Regions from separate parts of the Shewanella sp. SM101 genome, predicted to be linked through region 2. Evidence: predicted binding sites of a transcription regulator. Region 2 holds the regulator's gene; each other region holds the start of a gene.

Region 1 (4,499 bases), on a different contig from region 2:
GTTAGATCTCGATCAGGATCTGCGTCAAGAATTTATGATCGCCCATAATTTGCGTCAGACCCGTAATCCTAATTCATCTGGGTTGATACTGCGCCGTGTCTTGTCTATGCGTGGATTGTTGATGAATCCGCTGTAATTTGTCGATGCTATGAAATAGTCATTTGACTCAATAAACAAGCCTGCATTCGCAGGCTTTTTACTCTATGTCACCAGCATTAATTCGTCTTCTGCTGGCGGGATAAACCTTCCCTCGCCACCAGTTGTAACCAATTTTGGATCAATGCAGAGTTAGCACTGTGGCGGCGATAGGCACCAAATAGCGGTCGTTTTAGACCTTCTTGGCCGAGTTTTACCGTAGCGAGACTCAGTCCATGTCCTTCATTAATCGACCAGCTTGGCAGTGCGGCTATGCCGTCTTTACAGGCGATGCGTTGCAATAACATCATGGTTAAATCACAGGTTTTTTGCTCGCCTGCCTCTATGCCCGCAGGTTCTAAAAAGTGGCGATAAATATCTAAACGTGTCAACGGCACTGGATAACTGATAATAGGCAAGTGTGCTAATTGCTTAGGGGTGACATAGGCTTCTTTCGCTAAAGGATGATCCTTAGCAACCACTAACTTCACTTCAAAATCAAACAAATGCTGGTAGGCGAGTGAATGCCCAGGCACAGGATCTGAGGTTAAGACAATATCCAGTTCACCCATTTCTAAGGCATTGAGCGAGTCGAACAGATGACGGCTCGACAAGTCTAACTCGGCAGTTGGATGATCTTGCCTAAATTGCTCCATTACAGGCATTAACCAGCGAAAACAGCTATGGCACTCAATGCCGACACGCAACTGATTGGTTTCGGTTTCCAGCCCATTCTTCAAATCTGTCTCGGTTTCTAACACCTTAGGCAAAATCTCTTCGGCCAGATGCAACAGGCGTGCACCTTCTTGGGTGAATGACAGTGGCTTACTCTTACGCACAAAAATGGGCGAGTTAATCCTTTGCTCCAACTCCTTAATCTGGTGGGAGAGGGCGGATTGAGTGACAAAACGTTTTTTGGCTGCGCCCGCCAAACTGCCGCTTTCTTTCAGGGCCATTAAGGTTCGCAGGTGTCTTAGTTCGATCATGTTCACTCCAAGTGAATTTCGCTCATGTTGTGCTTGAAATCAATTCGGTTGCTGGAATAGAGACTAACACAATAAACTTCTAGACGTCCAGACGCCCATTGTTATTTATCAGGCTGAAGTGCTGAAAAGTGCCAAGAGAAAACAATCTGGTGGGTGTAAGTGCCGAATATGGCTTATCTCAAATAAAGGAAGATAGAGTATGCAATTAAATAGTCTTGGGTTTCCCCGTATTGGGCGTCGTCGTGAATTGAAATTTGCCTTAGAAAAATACTGGCGTGGTGAGAGCACTCAGGTGGAATTACGTGAAGTGGCGAGTGAACTTCGCCGCACCCATTGGCAGTGGCAAGCTGCTGCGGGCATTGAGCAAGTTCCCGTAGGTGATTTTGCCTTTTATGATCAAGTGCTGACCTTAAGCGCGACTTTAAATGCCATTCCTGAGCGTCATCGTGGTGAAGGGACAATCGATCTCGATACTTTATTCCGTGTTGCCCGCGGCAGAGCGCCAACGGGCCAAGATGCGCCAGCCTCTGAAATGACCAAGTATTTCAATACTAACTATCACTATCTGGTACCTGAGCTCAGCCAAAACCAAGAGTTTTCGATTGCCTATGAGCAGTTCTTTGATGAAGTCAGCGAAGCGCAGTCCTTAGGTTATAAAGCAAAACCTGTGCTACTCGGCCCTGTTAGCTACTTGTACCTAGCTAAAACCGTGGGCCAAGAGTTTGATAAGTTAAGCTTATTACCCAATTTATTAACTGCTTATGCTGACATTTTGGCGCGTTTTGCTGCTCAGGGTGTGCAATGGGTACAGCTCGATGAGCCCATTCTCGCATTGGAGTTAGATGGCAAATGGCAAGCGGCGATCACTGAGGCGTATCAAGCCCTCAGCACTGCAAAGGTGAAGATCCTTCTTACCAGTTATTACGGCGGTATCGCACACCATCAAGCGCTGGTATCGGCCTTGCCGGTCGCGGGGTTGCATGTCGATTTAGTCACAGCGCCGGATCAATTGGCAGTCTTTGCCCATGCGCTTGGTCGAGATCAAATTTTGTCGGTGGGTGTGGTCAATGGTCGCAACGTGTGGGCGGCAGAGGCGGATTTGATTGCCGAACGCATAGGCGCGGTTGCCCGTGATCTCGGAGATCGCTTGTGGATCGGTACTTCTTGCTCACTCCAGCACAGCCCTGTGGATTTAGATGTGGAAGCCACGCTTGAGCCCGCGCTGCGTCAACAACTCGCGTTTGCGAAGCAAAAATTACTTGAACTGGCCAATGTGCGCCAATTGCTACTGGCACCTGAATCTATCGCGGCAAAAGAGATTGTGCAAACCAGTTTGGCGCGCCGCGAGGCGAAAGCGCAGGCCGCCGACAGTCAAGTGATTGCCCGCGTTGCCGCGTTGACATCTGCCGATTATGAGCGCGTCAGTGATTTCAACGTACGCCAAGCAGTGCAGCAGCAGAAATACCGTTTACCTCTGTTGCCGACCACCACCATTGGCTCCTTCCCACAAACACCTGCAATCCGTGGACTACGCAGTCGTTGGCGCAAGGGCGATCTGAGTGATGCACAATATACAGAGCAATTACAACAAGTCACCCGCGATACTATCGACCGCCAGCTTAAACTCGGTATCGATGTACTGGTTCATGGTGAGGCCGAGCGCAACGATATGGTGGAATACTTTGGTGAGCAGCTTGCGGGCGTTGGCTTTACCAAAAATGGTTGGGTGCAAAGTTATGGCTCACGCTGTGTTAAGCCGCCGTTGATCTATGGTGATGTCAGTCGTCCAAAGGCGATGACGGTCGATTGGGCCGAGTTTGCCCAAAGTCTCACCGACAAGCCTGTAAAAGGCATGCTGACTGGCCCGGTGACGATTCTGCATTGGTCATTCGCCCGTGAAGATATCGGCCGCGATGTGATTGCGACTCAGCTGGCGCTGGCGATCCGTGATGAAGTGGTGGATTTACAAAATGCAGGTATTGGCATTATACAAATTGATGAGCCCGCCTTCCGTGAAGGTCTGCCATTGAAACAAAGTGAGTGGCAAACCTATTTAGATTGGGCGGTGAATGCCTTTAAACTCAGCGCTGCTGGCGTGACTGATGAGACTCAAATCCATACTCACATGTGTTACAGCGAGTTTAACGACACGATTGCCGCGATTGCCGCCATGGATGCCGATGTGATCACCATCGAGACTTCGCGTTCACGGATGGAGTTACTCAATGCCTTCGAAGATTTTGAATATCCAAATGAAATTGGCCCAGGAGTGTATGACATTCATTCGCCAAACACCCCAAGTGTGGAGGCCATGGTGCACTTAATCGAGAAAGCGGCGCAAAAAGTGCCCGTACGTCAGCTGTGGGTCAACCCAGATTGTGGCCTAAAAACCCGTACTTGGGATGAAGTCGAACCCGCACTGAAAAACATGGTCGATGCCACGCGAGAACTACGTCACCGCCTTGGTTAATATTATGCTTGAGTGAAATATTTTTTTACTGAGTTTATTGAGTTAGTAACAGCGGATGCTTATGCATCCGTTGTTGTTTATTGCTTGCCGACTAACTTAAGCATCTCGCGGTAAGCCTTTTTCGATAATGCGCACCATGCGCTCGGTTTTGCGGCGGGCTTTTTGTTGTTCAGTTGCTGCGCTTTCAGCAAGGCGCGATTGCTGGGCATTAAGCGCCCATTCAATATGCTCACGCACTATCTCATCGATATCTTCGCTGTGATTGCGGGCGTTAAGTGCGGCAATAATGCTTGGGCTCGCGGGAGCGTTACCCAGTGCTACTGCAATATTACGTAGCCAACGTTTATGTCCAATGCGACGAATGGCGCTGCCTTCAGTTTGTTTAAGAAACTCGGCCTCGCTCCAAGCAAAAAGGCTGAGAAGGTCAGGTTGCTTTAACTGCGGACGAATATGAAAGTCAGTTTCTTCAGTCAGCGGCGCTTGGCGATTGATGGGACACGCGAGTTGGCAATCATCGCAGCCATAGATGCGATTGCCCATGAGTGGCCTAAATTCTTCGGGAATAGCGCCCTGCAACTCAATGGTGAGATAGGAAATACAGCGTCTGCCATCGACCACATAAGGTTCTACGATTGCACCCGTTGGACAGGAGGTAATGCAGGCGACACAAGTGTTACAGCCTTCTTGAATGGGAATATCCACAGGTAGAGGCAAATTGATCAGTAGCTCACCTAAAAAGAACCAACTGCCAGCCTCATGGTTGAGTATGAGTGAGTGTTTACCTGTCCAGCCTATACCGGCTTTTTCGGCTAGGGGGCGCTCAAGTACAGGGGCTGAGTCAACAAAGGGGCGAAAGTCAGCGGCATCGAAACCGAGAGCAACTAACTCTGCACTGATTTGATCTCCGA
Region 2 (4,499 bases):
TGCAACCCACAATGTACCTATGCTCGCTAACCTGATGTCGGATAACGCTGTGTGGGTTCACCCCGTCACTGCGGGCAAATTAGGCATCAGCAATGGCGACCCAATCCGCCTCACCAGCAGTGTTGGCACAGAAGAAGGCCATGCCTTAGTCACGCCGGGTATTCGCCAAGATACTGTGTTTGCTTACATGGGCTTTGGTTCTAAAAACAAAGAGTTGGTCAGAGCAACGGGCAAAGGTATCCACTGCGGTAACTTACTGCCGCACGTTACTGCTCCTGTGTGTGGCATGACAGTGCACACCACGGGCGTCACGCTGGCAAAGCGCTAATCGGAGGCTTAAATGAATAAACGATATGTAATGGTGCACGACGAGAATAAGTGCATCGGCTGCCAAGCTTGTAACGTGGCGTGTCGCAGTGAAAATGGCGTACCCGAAGGCGTAACTCGTCTGCAAGTGCGTGTGGAAGGTCCCTTTGGTGAGATGCCCAATCTGCATTTCAAATATCACAGGGTATCTTGCCAGCAATGTGAAGATGCACCTTGCGTTAAGGTGTGCCCAACGGGTGCGGCCTATGTGGGTGAAGATGGCATTATCTCTATCCATACCGAGAAGTGTGTTGGCTGTATGTACTGTGTGGCAGCGTGCCCCTATAAAGTGCGCTTTATGAACCCAGAAACCAAGGCGGCGGATAAGTGTAACTTCTGTAAAGACAGTCGTTTAGTACGGGGCGAAGAGCCAGCGTGTGTGACAGTGTGTCCAACCGATGCCTTAGTGTTTGGCGATGCTAATGATCCGCAGAGTGAAGTGGCCATCATGCTCAACACTAAAATCACTTACCAAGATAAAACCCATTTGGGCACTAAACCTAGGGTATATCGCGTTCCTACCAAAAGAGGGGGGATTTGATTATGAACAATACTTGGGGCGACATGGCGCAATATGATCCTGTCACTTGGCACTGGGTCATCGCCGTTTACCTGTTTATGGCGGGGTTATCCGCGGGCAGTTTATTGATTGGCATTGGTTTACGCTGGGCGAATAAGGAACACAGCGCGGGAGCTGAAAGCAGCATTCTTAAGGCGGCAGCCATTATTGGGCCTGTAGCAATTAGCTTAGGTCTAGCTTGCTTAGTGTTTGACTTAACCAAACCATTCCATTTCTGGTTGATCTTAATTCACTATAACTTCCAGTCTGTGATGGCAATCGGGGTACTGGCGCTGCTGGCGTATTCTCCCTTAGCTTTTGCGTACGCCATTATTGTGCTGCGGGATGACTTACCAAAATGGGGGTTGGGTTTCCTAACACCTATCGCTAAGTTACTTATGCCATTTCGAAAGCTGATTGAAGTATTGTTGTTTGTCCTCGCCATTGGCGTAGGGGCTTACACTGGCTTCTTAATTTCGGCGATGAATGCCTATCCTATGCTCAACACTGCGGTACTGCCTGCGCTGTTTTTAGTGTCAGGTCTATCCGCGGGCGCTGCGGCAAATGCGGTACTGGCGTTGCTGATGTTTAAGACTGACAGCCACGACAAAACCTTAGTGAAGATGCACGGTTTAGAATTGCCTGTGATGGCGATTGAAATCCTGTTCCTGTTCATGCTGTTCTGCGCCTTGTACTTCAAGGGCGGCGCGGCGGCTGCGGCCTTAGCATCGTTAACTTCTGGGCTATGGGCAAGCGTGTTCTGGATAGGCGTTGTCGGTATAGGTTTTGGTATTCCATTGCTGTTTATGCTGCTACCCGCCGCGACTCGCCACACTAAGGGCGCGATGATCATGGTGGCTTGTGCGAGCTTAACGGGCGTACTCGCCTTAAGACACTTTATTGTGTACGCAGGGCAAAGCTATTTAAGCTGAGTGTAATCTAGCTTTACATATTGATAGATAAAGAAAAAGCACTGGCAATGTCAGTGCTTTTTTATTGTTTGAATCTTGAGAAGGTTTGCCAGTACAAGCAGGACGCTTATTGGGGTAATAACTCGATAACCGACTTCACCGTTAGCACTAAGGCGCTGATACTGCACAGGACTAACGTCGCCATCTTTGTCTTCTCTTTATCGACACGGCCCACCAATCGCCCTGCGACTAAGTAACCTAAAATCACTGAGGGGAGCAGCATCAACGACAGCCACAGATGTTTTAATTCTAATAAGCCAGTGATTGCTAAAATAATCAGTGCAATCATGGAGCTAAAAATGAAGAAGGCCGACAGGGCAGCACGAAACTGCGAGGCATCTTTGCCTGCCAACAAAATCGCCATCGGCGGGCCACCAATCGCGGCGATATTGCCGAAGATCCCTGAAACCACGCCCGCACCGAAGAGGGTTTTCTTATTCACTGGCAGGCTGAATTTATACAGGCTGAGGATCACTGCGACAGTCACAATAGCGGCGATGGATAAACCGAGTATGGGTTGAGGCGCAAACAGTAATAAACTCGCGCCGATAAAACCACCGGGCACGCGGCCTATGAGCGCATATTGCAAGCCATTGAATTCTAAGTGACCGCGCTCACGCACTAAGGTCAGCAGGGCGATGGAGAAACCCATAGCAATAACAGGCGCAGGTACAAGTTGTGGATCGACGATATACAGCAAAGGACTGGCGACAACCGCAAGCCCAAACCCAATCAGACTTTGGGTTAATGCGCCCAGAAACACGACCAGCGAGGCTAAGGCGAGTGTCTGTGGATCTATCATAGAAAACATAGGATTTCCTATATCCCAAACCAACTCAAGATGGTGAAATTGAAAGTTTGAAGTCGCTTGGGTATAAACAAAAAGGGATCGTTAACGATCCCTATTGATGAGCACTGTGATATGACTTTGAAAGCGACGAGTCGCTATTCCATGTCTTCCCACTCTATTCCCATTTGATCCATCAACAACTTGGCTTCGGCGGGAATGCTGTCTGGATTATCTTTTGACAGATCTTCATCGTTGGGCAATGGCTGGCCAGTGTAGGCGTGCAAAAATGCCTCACACAACAGCTCGCTGTTGGTGGCGTGACGCAAATTATTGACCTGACGACGAGTACGTTCGTCCGTGAGGACCTTAAGCACTTTGAGCGGAATAGACACAGTAATTTTTTTTACTTGTTCATTCTTCTTGCCATGTTCAGCATAGGGGCTGATGTATTCCCCATTCCATTCAGTCATTGACTCACCTGTTATAACGCTAAATTCGGGGCAGATTTTAAACCCTTACAAAGAACAGTCAAATTATTGCTACTATTTCTTTGTGATTGCAAACAGATTTCTTTATGTTCAGACGTCTAAACGTCTTCACGCCTATTGACGATGGCGTTGGGCTTAGGTACATTTAGACGTCCAGACATCTCTATCAGTCTACCGAATTTAGGAGTCCCCCATGGCAGAGCGTCAATTAGCCACACTGGCAGTGCGTCAGGGTATCGAAAGCGATACTCAATATGGTGCAGTTGTGCCACCGATTTATTTGTCGACTAATTACGCTTTCGATGGTCATAAAAATCCCCGCGAATTCGATTACAGTCGTTCAGGCAACCCAACGCGCTGCATTTTAGGCGAAGCATTAGCGCAATTAGAAAAGGGCGCCACTGGCATAGTGACGTGCACTGGCATGGCGGCCATCACCTTAGTGACTACTTTGCTCGGCCCCGATGACCTATTAGTTGTGCCCCATGATTGCTATGGCGGTTCTTACCGTTTATTTACCAACTTGGCGAAGAAAGGCCAGTTTAAGCTCATTGTGGTCGACCAAACCGACAGCCAAGCGTTAGCCACCGCCATTGCCCAGAATCCTAAGATGGTGTGGCTCGAAACCCCATCGAACCCGTTATTGCGTGTGGTGGATATCGAAGCCATTGCTAAGGCGAGCCATGAGGTCGGCGCGCTGGTGGTGGTCGATAACACCTTTTTATCGCCGATATTGCAACAACCCCTATTGTTAGGCGCGGATATCGTTATCCATTCCACCACTAAATATATCAATGGTCACAGCGATGTTGTTGGCGGCGCTGTGGTCGCCAAAGACGTGCAAATCGGCGAAAGCTTACATTGGTGGTCGAACACTCTAGGCTTAACGGGGTCGGCCTTCGACAGTTATCTGACCCTGCGCGGCCTACGTACCTTAGCGGTGCGTATTCGCGAGCATCAAACCAATGCCCAGCGTATTATTGAGGTATTAACGCAAAGCCCTGTGGTGAGCAAAGTCTATTATCCCGGTCTTGCGGATCACCCTGGTCACGCCATTGCGGCCAAGCAACAACAGGGCTTTGGCGCTATGCTGAGTTTTGAGCTCAAAGGCGGCGAGGCCGAAGTCGTGGCCTTTTTAGGTGCTCTCAGCTTATTTAGCGTGGCGGAAAGTTTAGGTGGCGTCGAAAGTTTAGTGGCAGTGCCCGCCACTATGACCCACAGAGCCATGGAGCCGCAGGCGCGCTTCGAGGCTGGTATTAAGGACACCCTATTGCGGCTATCGGTGGGTATTGAAGATGCCGCCGATTTAGTTGCAGATATTCAAG
Region 3 (4,499 bases), on a different contig from region 2:
ATCCGTTATTGCAAATGGCCCGTCGTATCGCCTTAACTCACCATGAGAAGTGGGATGGTTCAGGTTACCCCAATGGCTTGGTAGGTGAAGAAATTCCCCTTGAAGGGCGTATCACCGCGATTGCGGATGTGTTCGATGCGCTGACTTCGCAACGGCCTTACAAGCAGGCTTGGACAATTGAAGCAACTATGGAGCTATTTGAAAATCAAGCGGGAAAACATTTCGATCCTAAGCTGGTGGAGGAGTTCAAGCAAATCCTGCCAGAAGCAATTGCCATTAGAGATACTTATTTAGAAAATTGATGCTCGAAGTGCATTGACTAAGGTAAAGGCGCCATTGGCGCCTTTATTCTGCTTCAATATTTTATACTAATCATATTAAATCAAAGTATTACGCTTCATCTAATGAGTAGGGCAGGGCTTGGATCGTTAAATGTGATTGTTCATCGTCGGCAAAACGTAGCTGAGTATCATTAGCCGTGTCATTAGGAAGTACGGCGGTTAACAAGACTTGGTTGCCGCGCTGTACAAACTCAATGATTTGACCGCCACGGCGAAAACTGTCTTCCATCGCGATTTCGAGGCCTGATGCTAGGGTGATTTGAAGATTGGTGTGACCGCGCAAAATATACAGGGCGCGTTTATTACCACCGCGATATTTCATTCGCGCTATGGTTTCTTGCCCCATGTAACAGCCCTTATTGAAGCTGATACCGTTAACCGCTTGTAGATTACACATCTGCGGTACGTACTGGCTGGCATGGCTGGCGGCAAGATTGGGGTAACCCGCTGCAATCTCTAACGCTTGCCATGCACTGGCGTCAAATACACTCAGTTCCGATTGCGCAACTAAAGCCGCTGCGGCATCTGGTGTTAATACTAAAATAAAACGTTCAGCGTCTTTTAAAATCGCACCGTTTTCAATGAGTGTGAGCTCTTGCTGAATGTCACCAAAATGTTTGTTCACGAATTGGCTTGCCTGTTCACCGGCAACCCCGAGCAGAGTCCATTCAGCGGATGCATTGCTTAGGGTGGCTTTACTAAACACGGCATATTTTTGTAACTGGGGTAAATCGACTTCGATGGCATCCTTTGGCATCAACATAAAGAGTGCATCTTGAATGGCAAAGGTTCTGAAACTTGCCAGCATTTTACCTTTAGGATCGCAATGGGCGCCCCAGCGCCATTGATCCGTGGCCAATGAGCTGATGTCTGTGGTCACTTGGCCATGGATAAAACTGCGGCCTTGTTCTCCAACGACTTTGATGAGGCCCAAATGAGATAAGTTGGCAAGCATAAGTGGAGGCAAGGTAGCGTCCAGATCCCAATGGGGCGTAGAAACTGAAATAGTCATAGCGAGATCCTGAAAATGAAGACGATGTGAGAGGCTAGATTGTAACGGAATTCCAGTTGGCTCAAAAGCATAAGGCGCACATATCTGTGAATGATCTGTGCGCCTTAATATGTGTGCTTTAGTCGATAGGCTTAAAGCGAGTGGAGTTTAAAGTTTAAAGTTTAAAACAGCACGCGGGTACGCAATGTACCTTCAATGGCTTTGAGTTCAACTAAGGCTTCTTCCGCTTGAGTTGTGTCGACTTCCATCACGACATAACCAATTTCTGCGGTGGTCTGCAAATATTGGGCGGCGATGTTGATGCCTTTTTCCGAGAAGGCTTGGTTGATCTTGATCAACACGCCCGGACGGTTTTGGTGAATATGCAGCAAGCGCGAGGTGCCTTTATGCGTTGGTAATGACACTTCAGGGAAGTTAACTGCAGAAACGGTTGAGCCGTTGTCTGAGTATTTAGCGAGCTTACCTGCGACTTCGATACCAATGTTTTCTTGTGCTTCGGCCGTGCTACCGCCGACATGCGGCGTGAGTAGAACATTGTCTAAACCGCGTAGGGGACTGATAAATTCATCGTCATTCGATTGTGGTTCAACTGGGAACACATCAATCGCCGCGCCCGCAAGGTGGCGCTCTTTGAGTGCGACTGTTAAGGCCTCGATATCGACTACAGTGCCGCGTGATGCGTTGATAAAGATGCTGCCCTTTTTCATCGCCGCAAATTCAGCTGCGCCTATCATGTCTTTGGTTTGTGGGGTTTCAGGTACGTGTAAGCTCACTACGTCAGCTTGCGCCAGCAATTGTTCCATTGAATGAATTTGTTGTGCATTGCCTAGCGGCAGCTTGTCTTCGATATCGAAGAACACCACGCGCATGCCCAGCGTCTCAGCCAGAATACCAAGCTGAGTACCGATATGACCGTAACCGATTACGCCTAAGGTTTTTCCGCGCACTTCGTAGCTGCCAGCGGCGGTTTTCATCCAGCCGCCACGGTGGGCGATGGCGTTACGCTCAGGGATACCCCGCATCAACATAATGATTTCGCCAATTACGAGTTCTGCAACACTGCGCGTGTTTGAGAAGGGAGCGTTAAATACTGGGATACCAAGGGATTCGGCGGTGGCAAGGTCAACTTGGTTGGTTCCAATACAGAAACATCCTATCGCGATTAACTTCTCGGCACGTTTCAGCACCTCAGCAGTTAATTGGGTACGCGAACGAAGTCCGACAAAATGCGCATCTTTAATGGACTCAAGTAAGGCTTCATCGCTTAAGGAAGCTTTGTGGTATTCGATATTGGTGTATCCCGCACGTTCAAATACATCGACCGCAGATTGGTGGACGCCTTCCAACAGCAGGATCTTGATCTTATCCTTGTCCAGCGAATGTTTCGCCATGATATGGGTACCCTCTAATTAATAGAAATGTTTCTTATGATATGCTCACAACCTTCACCCACCAAAGTAGCACTTTTTTTGCTCAGTGTGGAGGGCTAGATGGCTAAAGTTAATATTCTAAATTTAGAACAATATCGCATAAGAGGAAGAAACATTGAATAACAAAATCGCATGGTGCGGTATTTACCTCTCAGTTTTGGTGTGGTCGGCGATAAAACCCGCAGATCCTTTCACGTGGTGGCTCGAAGCCTTGCCTGCATTGATTGCTGTACCGATTTTATTCTTTACTCGCAAACGTTTTCCACTGACACCTTTAGTGTATTTTCTCGTCTTAATACACTGCTGTGTGTTGTTTGTAGGCGCTCATTATACTTACGCTGAAGTGCCGTTATTCGACATGATTGCCGATTGGATGGGTTCAGAACGTAATAATTACGATAAAGTAGGTCATTTTGCGCAAGGTTTTATCCCAGCCATGCTCGCCCGTGAAATTATGTTGCGTAATCAAGCTGTCAAACCTGGGGCTTGGTGCGCGTTTCTTGCCACTTGTTTTGTGCTCGCTTTTTCGGCGTTTTATGAACTGATCGAATGGTGGGTTGCCGTGGCAACTGGCGAAGGGGCTGAAGCCTTTTTAGGTACTCAAGGCTATGTATGGGATACCCAATCTGACATGTTTCTTGCCCTCATTGGTGCAATTGTCGCGTTAGCTTTACTGTCTCGTTTTCAAGATAAACAAATCGCGAGACTCAAGCAGAGGATTTAGCGGCTAAAAGTGGGTGATGCTCTCTGTTCGAGTTGTAAGACTTTCTTCTCTGAAATATATGGTGTGAGTGTGATGACATTGAGTTGTCATACTTTAGTGTTGTTATTGTGTTTTCTTTGTGTTGCAACTTTGGATTGATAACGTCATAGTTGGAAAGTATTAGGTGCTGGGCGTTGGCCAAGTAAAACGGTATTTTTGACTGTTATTCCATTTTATTGTGGTGAGTTAGTCGAACCTACTAGCATTAAACAGGGAATAGTACATTTGGGTGATGTTTTTCAATCGTTAACTAGTCAGAATTAACTAGGTTAATGGAATGTTGAAAAATCTAACTAAAAAGACGAGTCAAACATACCATTTTGCAATAGAGAATACTTTTCAGGGAGGAGAGTCATTGAGCACAATTAATGAATTGGTTTTTTTACACCAAATGGCCGCGCCATGTCATTTAGCGTTACTCGCTGAATCCATAGGTTTGAAAACGCGTATAGTAAAGCATGCGGCTGAACTGGATTTAGACAAGAGTCGCCGTAGTTTTTATCTGATCACCCAAAAAGGTTCAGCATTAGATAACAAAGGGATACCTCTGTTAGCTTCGCGATTAGTGTCACATTTTCCTGTGGCGCTGTATCAAGTTGAGCGAGACTCCTTAGACCAAGAATCTGCAATGTTACTCGGCATTCGAGGTATTTTATTTGCCGATCAACGTATGGATCTGATGTTAACGGGTTTACGTAAAATGGTGGCAGAGGAACTTTGGTACGATAGAACTTTGCTAAGCAAAATGTTCCGCCGTGTCGTACAAAAGTTAGAAGGTAATAATGAAATGCCCTCTGATACTGTGGCTATGCTGCAGATGCTGACATCCCGTGAACGCACTATCATTCAATTCGTATCGAGTGGTGCGAGGAATAAAGAAATCGCTCATAGGTTATGTATCAGCGAACATACAGTGAAGGCGCATATTTCTTCTATTTTCCGCAAGACCCAGT

Evidence for each region. Region 2 encodes MetJ, which represses methionine synthesis genes. Its sites were predicted from a motif close to TAGACGTCTAGACGTCTA; they were not measured.
Region 1: metE (5-methyltetrahydropteroyltriglutamate--homocysteine S-methyltransferase) is a predicted target of MetJ. The motif match lies at 1,194-1,211, and genes of this name have one in related genera.
Region 3: serA (phosphoglycerate dehydrogenase) is a predicted target of MetJ. The motif match lies at 2,833-2,850, and genes of this name have one in related genera.

The regions. Positions count from the first base shown of each region.
Region 1 covers NZ_JAKKRH010000026.1:36,749-41,247, forward strand. The annotation lists gene L5M38_RS14990 (HDOD domain-containing protein) at 1-136, shown strand, start outside; gene L5M38_RS14995 (LysR family transcriptional regulator) at 216-1,121, opposite strand; gene metE (5-methyltetrahydropteroyltriglutamate--homocysteine S-methyltransferase) at 1,321-3,591, shown strand; gene queG (tRNA epoxyqueuosine(34) reductase QueG) at 3,688-4,499, opposite strand, start outside.
Region 2 covers NZ_JAKKRH010000056.1:9,234-13,732, forward strand. The annotation lists partial or broken gene phsA (thiosulfate reductase PhsA) at 1-328, shown strand, start outside; gene L5M38_RS21080 (4Fe-4S dicluster domain-containing protein) at 341-907, shown strand; gene nrfD (NrfD/PsrC family molybdoenzyme membrane anchor subunit) at 910-1,857, shown strand; gene L5M38_RS21090 (sulfite exporter TauE/SafE family protein) at 1,964-2,707, opposite strand; gene metJ (met regulon transcriptional regulator MetJ) at 2,842-3,156, opposite strand; gene metB (cystathionine gamma-synthase) at 3,368-4,499, shown strand, end outside.
Region 3 covers NZ_JAKKRH010000009.1:18,226-22,724, forward strand. The annotation lists partial or broken gene L5M38_RS06690 (two-component system response regulator) at 1-302, shown strand, start outside; gene ygfZ (tRNA-modifying protein YgfZ) at 391-1,353, opposite strand; gene serA (phosphoglycerate dehydrogenase) at 1,515-2,744, opposite strand; gene L5M38_RS06705 (DUF2238 domain-containing protein) at 2,899-3,507, shown strand; gene L5M38_RS06710 (helix-turn-helix transcriptional regulator) at 3,902-4,499, shown strand, end outside.